Regions from separate parts of the Nocardioides daedukensis genome, predicted to be linked through region 2. Evidence: predicted binding sites of a transcription regulator. Region 2 holds the regulator's gene; the other holds the start of a gene.
The links. The regulator HrcA, encoded in region 2, represses chaperone genes, less so after heat shock. The targets are predictions, from matches to a motif close to TTGGCACTCGNNNNNNNCGAGTGCCAA.
Positions count from the first base shown of each region.

Region 1: BJ980_RS08055 (FmdB family zinc ribbon protein) is a predicted target of HrcA. The motif match lies at 2,622-2,648, and genes of this name have one in related genera.

Region 1 is NZ_JACCAA010000001.1:1,622,389-1,626,796, reverse strand. It holds gene BJ980_RS08075 (LCP family glycopolymer transferase) at 1-992, shown strand, start outside; gene BJ980_RS08070 (hypothetical protein) at 1,107-1,409, shown strand; gene BJ980_RS08065 (MscL family protein) at 1,497-1,862, opposite strand; gene BJ980_RS08060 (SAF domain-containing protein) at 1,930-2,562, opposite strand; gene BJ980_RS08055 (FmdB family zinc ribbon protein) at 2,704-3,039, shown strand; gene BJ980_RS08050 (penicillin acylase family protein) at 3,077-4,408, shown strand, end outside.
Region 2 is NZ_JACCAA010000001.1:3,694,229-3,698,636, forward strand. It holds gene BJ980_RS18030 (PadR family transcriptional regulator) at 1-267, shown strand, start outside; gene BJ980_RS18035 (MBL fold metallo-hydrolase) at 291-1,142, opposite strand; gene hrcA (heat-inducible transcriptional repressor HrcA) at 1,313-2,332, shown strand; gene dnaJ (molecular chaperone DnaJ) at 2,385-3,566, shown strand; gene BJ980_RS18050 (16S rRNA (uracil(1498)-N(3))-methyltransferase) at 3,566-4,306, shown strand; gene BJ980_RS18055 (cytochrome P450) at 4,366-4,408, shown strand, end outside.

The DNA.
Region 1 (4,408 bases), 2.1 Mb from region 2:
TGATGGGTTCCGACACCCGCGCCGGCGAGGGGAACGACGCCGTCGGCGGTGAGATCGACGGACAACGCTCGGACACGACGATCCTGATGCACGTCTCGGGTGATCGGTCCTTCGCCTATGGCGTGAGCATCCCGCGAGACTCGATGGTCGAGCGTCCGGTCTGTTACGACGAGGACATGGACGAGATCGCCGGCGGTTTCGGGATGTGGAACGAGGCGTTCAACCTCGGCGGACCCGCCTGCACGATCCGTCAGGTCGAGCAGCTGACCGGGATCTATGTCGACCACTTCGTCGTGGTCGACTTCAACGGCTTCAAGGGCATGGTCGACGCGCTGGACGGCGTCAAGGTCTGCATCCCCGAGGACGTCAACGACACCGCTGGCAACATCGACCTCAAGGCTGGCACCCGCACCGTCAAGGGTGACGAGGCCCTGGACTATGTCCGGGTCCGTCACGGCATCGGTGAGCGGGAGAACGGCGACCTCGGCCGGATGAAGCGCCAGCAGGCGTTCATCGCCGCGATGGCCAACAAGGTGATGAGCAAGGGCATGCTGGCCCGCCCCGATCGGTTGATCCGGTTCCTCAACGCCGCGACCCAGTCGCTGACCCTGGACCAGAAGCTCGACTCGGTGAAGAAGATCGCCGACCTCGGGGCCCAGTTCCAGGACATCGGGTTGGGCAACATCAAGTTCATCACCGTGCCGCTCGAGACCTACCAGCCGGACCCGAACCGGGTGATCTGGACCGAGGACGCCGAGGAGCTCTGGGAGCTGATCCGCACCGACCAGCCGCTGAGCCGTCGCCTGAGCGTCGATGCCTTCTCGGCCAGCGACAAGCCCGGATCGCGCAAGCCCGACGAGACCGCGAGCGCGAGCCCGGATGCCAGCCCGGAGGAGAGCGAGTCGCCGAGCGACTCGACCGAAGAGGCCGAGCCCGAGGACGAGTTCACCCCCGACCCCGAGCGGGTGGCTCGCGAGAACGGTCTCTGCTGAGCACAGTTCGCTGAGCGCCGGTTCGCTGAGCGCCACTTCGCGCTCCCGGATACTGATTGGCTGTTCTGCCGGTGGTTTCCAGCCACTGGGTATCCCGGAGCTAGGCTGATCACGATGAATGATCCACGCACGCCCGCCGGCGACGGCGAGGTAGAGGAAGCCGCAGCGCAGGCGCCCGGGCCCACTGGAGCAGGGGCAGCCGACGCGGAGTCGACTTCGGTGGAGCCCACGGCAGAGTCGAACCCGGGGGAGCCGACGTCGGTGGAGCCGGACTGGAAGCGTCGCAAGCGCCTGGCCGAGGTCTTCGGTGAGGCGCTGCCCGAGGTCTCGCGAGAAGAGCGGGCCCGTGAGGGCGGCGACCGCAAGGGCACCCCGGACGACTGGTTCCGCAGCCAGGTCCCCCCGCACCACGGCTGAACACACGGCTGAGCACACGGCTGAACACGGAACGACCCCGCAGCCTTGGCTACGGGGTCGTTAGTCGTGGAGCTGGCGGACCTGCGATCAGATCTGGCCGCCGCGGGTCTGCAGCGAGTCACGGATCTCCTGGAGCAGGACGATCTCCGGCGCCGAGGCCTCGGGCTCGTCGGCGAAGAAGTGCTCCTTGGCCTTGTTGTAGGGCGTCACCACGAAGAAGTAGACGACCGCGGCGATGATCAAGAAGCTGACCAGTTGGGTCAGGAAGACGCCGACGTTGACGTCGAGCAGCTCGACACCGTCGAAGTTCGGCTCGCCGCCGACTTTGCCGATGAAGCCCATCAGTACGCCGGTGAACGCCTCGACCACCTTGGCAAACGCGGTGCCCATGATGAAGGCGACAGCGAGCTCGACCAGATTTCCTCTGAGAACGAATTCCTTGAATCCCTGCATGTTTACTCCTTTTGAGTGGGCGCCCGAGGACGCCCGACTGCCTTGCAGACTTGGACAGCGCCACACGCTAGCGTGAAAAAACTGCCGTCAGATACATAGTGACCCCCGCAGAGGTGATATCTCGGGACATCGCGGACGTGGCGCCCACCACGATCAGACGCCCTTGTGACTGATTCTGCTGCGCAGGAGGCCGGTTCTGGGGTAATGCGATCACGAGAAGGTGATGGCCGACCTCGCGCGTGTCGCCCGTCCCGGGATCGGTCGCCAGCAGGTCGATCCGATCACCGACGCGCACCAGGCCGACGACCTCGGAATCCGGGAGACGCACCGGCACGGCCACCAGGCCGGAATAGCCCTTGAGCAACGACTCACCGACCAGGCGCACGGTGGTGATCGGCTCGCCACGACGTACCGGACCGGTCGTGGAGCGACCGATGGCATAGGTCGTGGAGGCGAGGCCGGTGGGCACTGCAGCGTCGGGCAGGGCGACCGTGGTCAGGTCCGCCTCGGTGACCACGGCGCCGGCAGGCAGGTCGTGGGCCGCGACAACGACGGTTGTCGTGGACGCCGGTGGGGGAGCCACGGCGCGGAGGCCCGCCAGGACAGCCAGGCCCAGCAACAATGCAGAGAGCAGACGGCGCCGGCGCAGCACCAGGCGCCGGAGTGCGCGGCGGGACTCGTCCAGGTTCGGCAGTTGCATGCGGCAACGCTAGGTGGGAGCGAAGACGGTTCCGGGAGTTCTCCACAGGTGACCTATGATTGGCAGTCGGCAGCTTTGAGTGCCAGCCACCGAGCCGCCGTCCCGAACATCCGTAGGACATTCAGCAGAGGAAGACCAGCCGTGCCGACCTACCAGTACGCCTGCACCGAATGCGGACACGCCTTCGAGCAGTTCCAGAGCTTCAGCGACGACGCCCTCACCGTGTGCCCCGAGTGCGAGGGCCGGCTGCGCAAGGTGTTCAACGCAGTGGGTGTGGTCTTCAAGGGCTCCGGCTTCTATCGCACCGACTCTCGCGGTTCGGGCAGCAGCTCCACCCTGCCCGCCTCGGACTCCGGCAGCTCCTCGTCCGCCAAGTCGTCGAGCTCCTCCGACTCCTCCAGCTCCTCGAGCAGCAGTTCCTCGTCAGCCTCCGCCAGCTCCAGCTCGTCCTCCTCTGACGCGCCGAGCACCACCTGAGCACGGATCGCGAGTCGCTGCAGGGACAATGACGACCGTGGATCTCAAGCAGCGCTGGCAAACCTTCCGCTCGTGGCCCTGGGGCGTGCGCTGGGCGAGCTATGTCACGGCCGCCCTGGTACTCACCCTGATCGCCACGCTGCTGACCGGGACGGTCCTGGTCCGTCGACCGTTCCCTCTGGTCGACGGCGAGATCGAGCTGGCCGGGCTCAAGGGCAACGTCCAGGTGATCCGTGACGACAACGGCATCCCGCAGATCTATGCCGACACCACCTCGGACCTGATGCTGGCCCAGGGTTTCGTGCACGCCCAGGACCGCTTCTTCGAGATGGACGTACGCCGTCACATCACCGCCGGTCGCCTCTCTGAGCTGTTCGGCGAGAGCACGCTCGAGACCGACAAGATGGTGCGCACGATGGGGTGGCGCCGGGTCGCCGAGCGCGAGCTGCCTATGCTCGAGCCCGAGACCCGCGCTGCGTTGCAGTCCTACGCCGACGGCGTCAACCAGTACCTCGACAACCGCTCCAACTCCCGGATCGCCCTTGAATACACGGTCCTGGGCCTGGGTGGGCTCGACTACACCCCGGAGAAGTGGACCCCGGTCGACTCGCTGGCCTGGCTCAAGGCGATGGCGTGGGACCTGCGCGGCAACATGGAGGACGAGATCGCCCGGGCGATGCTCTCGGTCTCCCACACGGAAAGCGAGGTCGCCGACCTCTATCCGTCCTATCCCTATGCCGAGCACGAGCCGATCGTCACCCAGGGCGCACTGGTCGACGGGCGCTATGAGCCCCGGGCCACCGAGCCGGGATCACGCGACCCCGCCCGCCCGGGCTATACCGCCGACCAGCTCGACGTACTCGACGAGACCCGCAAGGCGCTCGGTTCTGTCCCCGAGCTCGTCGGACAAGGCCCCGGCATCGGCTCCAACAGCTGGGTCGTCGACGGCGAGCACTCCGCCACCGGTGAGCCGCTGCTGGCCAACGACCCGCACCTGTCCACCAGCATCCCCGGCATCTGGTACCAGGTCGGCCTGCACTGCCGCAAGATCTCCTCGGACTGCCCGTTCAACGTGTCCGGCTTCAGCTTCTCGGGGGTCCCCGGCGTCGTGATCGGCCACAACGACGACATTGCGTGGGGCTTCACGAACCTGGGCCCCGACGTCACCGACCTCTACCTCGAGCGGGTCACCGGCAAGCAGTGGGAGTACGACGGTGAGCTGCGGCCGCTGCAGATCCGCCAGGAGACCATCAAGGTCCGTGACGGCGAGGACTTCGAGCTCACGATCCGTGAGACCGACCACGGTCCTTTGGTCTCAGACGTGTCGAGCGAGCTCAGCACGGTCGGTGCCAACGCCCAGATCGCGGGC
Region 2 (4,408 bases):
CTGCACCTCACCAATTCCGGGCAGGCGTACGTCGACTCGCACGCCGACGAGCTCGCAGCGACCTGGCGGGCGTTCCGTGAGACCGACGAGGAACGCGCCGCGGCCGGTGGGATCGGCGATCTGATGCCTGTCGTCGGCCAGGTGATGGGAGCCGTGTGGCAGGTGGTCACCGTCGGCACCGAGCAGCAGCGGGCCGAGGCCGCCGAGATCCTCGGTGAGACTCGACGACGTCTCTACGGACTGCTCGCCGAGGGCGACCCGAAGTGAGTCGTTGACCCCGCGCGGTCAGTTCAGATGAGCGGCAATCGCTTGGCGGTCCGAGGCAGGTGCGCATAGCCACGGCGTACGGCCTGATCCAGCAGGTGCTCGGGCCAGGGCCACTCACCCTCGGCCAGGGCCTGGCCCACCGGGATCCCGCGTCCGGCCAGGTCCCGGATGGTCTCCGCGACGACGCCGATCTGCCCGCGCTGCTCGTGCACGAAGTCGGAGTCGGAGACGCCGCCGTGGCCGGGGACCACGACCGTGTCGTCGGTCATCAGCGAGATCGCCAGGTCGAGCGCGGTGGGCCACTCCATCGGCCAGCAGTCCGGGCCGTAGGCCGGCGGGCCGGACTCCTCGACCAGATCGCCCAGTACGACGACGTCGGCGTCGGGCAGACGCACGATGACGTCGCCGTCGGTGTGGCCGCGCCCGGGGTGCAGGAGCTCGACCTGACGGTCCCCGAGGTCGATGACCTGCGCCGAGGAGAAGGTCCGGTCCGGCAGGAGCACCGGTGAGGCGTCGATCTCGGCCGCACGCTCCCGCCCACCCTCACTCCCGACGAACGCCGTCCTGGTGTCGCGGAAGGTGGCAAGCGCTGCGGCGGTCGCCTCGTGCGCGTGGATCGGGGTGCCCTCGAAGACCGCGTTGCCCAGGACGTGGTCGAAGTGCGCATGGGTGTTGACCACGCCGACGACCTGACCTGCCCCGAGGGCGCGGATCGAGTCGAGCATGGTGGCCATTGCCGCCGTCGAGGCGAGCGTGTCGACCACGACGAGCCCGCGCTCGCCGCCGATCACGGTGAGGTTCACGTCGATCAACTCATTACGTGCGACCCAGGTGCGGTCGGCGATCTCGGTCAGGACGGCGGGGGAGTCGGGCACGTGCTCAGGCTAGTGGGCGCAAGAACTGCAGGTTCAACGCGCAACAACTGCCGGGTCGACGCGCAACAAGTGCAGGTTCGGCGCGGGCATCGACAGGCGAGTAGGATTGGCACTCGCGACAACGGAGTGCCAGAGTCCAGGCTGGCGCACAACGACGGAAGGAGTCCGGAATGGTCGAGGACCGACGACTGGCCGTGCTCCGGGCGATCGTGGAGGACTACGTCTCCACCGAGGAGCCCGTCGGCTCGCGTGCCCTGGTCGAGCGGCACCAGCTCGGAGTCTCACCGGCCACGGTGCGCAACGACATGGCCGTCCTCGAGGACGAGGGACTGATCCACCAGCCACACACCAGTGCCGGCCGGGTCCCGACCGACAAGGGCTACCGACTCTTCGTGGACCGGCTCACCAAGGTGAAGCCGATGAGCGCCACCGAGCAGCGCGCGATCTCCAACTTCCTCCAAGGCGCGGTCGACCTCGACGACGTCGTCCAGCGCAGCGTTCGCCTGCTCGCCCAGCTCACCCGGCAAGTGGCGGTCGTGCAATATCCCACCCTCTCGCGCAGCACGGTGCGGCACATCGAGATCGTCGCCATGGCCGCGAACCGCCTGCTCGTGGTGCTGATCCTGAGCACCGGCAGGGTCGAGCAGCGACTCGTCGAGTGCGAGCGCGAGCTCACCGAGGACGAGCTCGTGAAGCTGCGGTCCTCGGTCAACCACGCCGCAACCGGCGAGATCATCGCCGAGGCGATCCGGGCCCTGGGCCGCGTCGGTGAGGAGACCGAGCCCGATCTCCGCGAGACAGCGCAGGCCGTTGCCGCCTCACTCGTCGAAGCGATGTCCGACCACCGCTCCGATGAGCGCGTGGCAGTCGGTGGCACCGCCAACCTGGCCCGGTTCGGCGAGGGCTTCGACACCGTCCGGCCACTGCTGGAGGCCTTGGAGGAGCACGTCATCCTGCTCAAGCTCCTCGGCGAGGTCGGCTCGGCAGGCGCCGTGACCGTCCGGATCGGCCACGAGGGCCCCTACCAAGAACTTGCCGCCACCAGCGTGGTGGCCACCGGCTACGGCCCCGAGGACCAGGCCATCGCCTCCCTCGGCATCGTCGGGCCGACCCGCATGGACTACCCCGGAACCATGGCAAGCGTGCGGGCCGTGGCCCGCTACGTGTCCCGGATCCTCGACGAGGCATGACCTCGCCCCACGAACGACCCAACCATCCAGAGCCCAGCGACAAGAAGGACTCATGAGCGACCTGTACGAACTCCTCGGTGTGCCCCGCGACGCGGAGGCGGATGCGATCAAGAAGGCCTACCGCAAGCTGGCCCGACAGCTGCACCCCGACGTCAACCCGGACCCGGAGACGCAGGAGCGCTTCAAAGAGGTCTCGATGGCCTACGAGGTGCTCAGTGACCCGCAGAAGCGTGCCGCCTATGACCGCGGCGGTGACCCCTTCGGCGGAGGAATGGGCGGCGCCGGCGGGTTCGGCCAAGGCGCCGGCTTCTCCTTCACCGACATCATGGACGCCTTCTTCGGCGGCCAGGGCGGTGGCGCAGGCGGCGGTGGCCGTGGCCCCCGTCCCCGCGTACGCCGCGGCCAGGACGCCCTGATCCGGCTCGAGGTCGAGCTGGCGGAGGCTGCCTTCGGCGTCACCCACGAGCTCAAGGTCGACACCGCGATCGTGTGCGACGCCTGCACCGGCAGCGGCGCTGCTCCCGGCAGCAAGCCGGTCACCTGCGAGACCTGTCGCGGCGCCGGTGAGGTCGCCCAGGTGCAGCGCTCGTTCCTCGGTGAGATCCGCACCCTGCGCCCGTGCGCTGCCTGCCGTGGGTTCGGCACGACCATCCCCGAGCCCTGCCGCGAGTGCTCGGGCGAGGGACGGGTGCGCTCGCGCCGCAACCTGACCGTCAAGATCCCCGCCGGCGTGGACGAGGGAACCCGCGTCCAGCTCAGCGGCCAGGGCGAGGTCGGCCCCGGTGGCGGTCCGGCCGGCGACCTGTTCGTCGAGATCCACGTGGCCCCGCACAAGACCTTCACCCGGCACGGCAACGACCTGCACTGCACGGTCTCGGTGCCGATGACGGCAGCCGCGCTGGGCACCACCCTGACCTTGCCGACCCTCGAGGGCGACCTCGTGGAGGACGGCACGGACTCCGACGTCGAGATCAGCTTCACCCTCGAGGTGAAGCCGGGCACCCAGTCGGGCACCGAGCAGGTCCTGCGTGCTCGCGGCGTGCCCGGCCTGCGCAACACCGGCCGCGGCGACCTGATCGTCACCACCGTGGTGGAGACTCCCGGTCGCCTCGACGCCCGCCAGGAGGAGCTGCTGCGCGAGCTGGCCGAGATCCGTGGCGAGCAGACACCCGACGGCAGCGTCCAGCCGACCCACAAGTCGGTCTTCGGGCGGTTGCGGGACGCCTTCCACTGATGTCGCTCCCGGTCCACCTGGTCCCGTCCCTGGCCAACGTCGCCGCAGGCTCGAGCGTCGAGATCACCGGTGACGAGGCCCATCACGCGGTGGCGGTGCGCCGGCTGAAGGTCGGCGAACGGGTGGTCCTCACCGACGGCGCCGGGAGCTCCGCGCCGGGTGAGGTGGTCTCGACCGGCAAGCGGGTCTTCACCGTGCGCATCGACGAGCTGGCGTACGCCGTACCCGCGACGCCCCACGTCACCGTGGTGCAGGCGCTGCCCAAGGGAGACCGGGGTGAGCTCGCCGTCGAGGTGCTGACCGAGATCGGGGTGCAGGTGATCGTGCCGTGGGCCGCGGCCCGCTCGGTGGCGGTCTGGCGCGGTGAGCGCGCGGCGAAGTCGCACGCGAAGTGGGCGTCCACGGCACGTGAGGCCGCCAAGCAGGCCAGGCGGAGTTGGTTTCCCGAGGTGAGTCCGCTGGCCGACACCGCCACCGTGCTCGACCTGCTCGCCGGTGTCGACCTGGCGCTGGTGCTGCACGAGGGTGCACAGACCCCGATGCGTTCGGTGGCCGTGCCCGAGTCGGGCCGCATCGCCCTGGTCGTCGGCCCCGAGGGCGGCGTGAGTGATGAGGAGCTGGATCTCTTCGACGCGGCAGGTGTGCGCGCGGTCCGACTGGGCACAGAGGTGCTGCGCACCTCCACCGCAGGCGTCGCCGCGGTGTCCGCGCTGTTGGCGCGCACCACTCGCTGGGGTTGAGCAACAGATCCGGGCGATCCCCGATGTGTGAACCGCCGCAGATCTGGAACGCTGGGGGTATGACGCAGATCAAGCGGCGGGTGCTCGGAGCAGTGCGTGGGG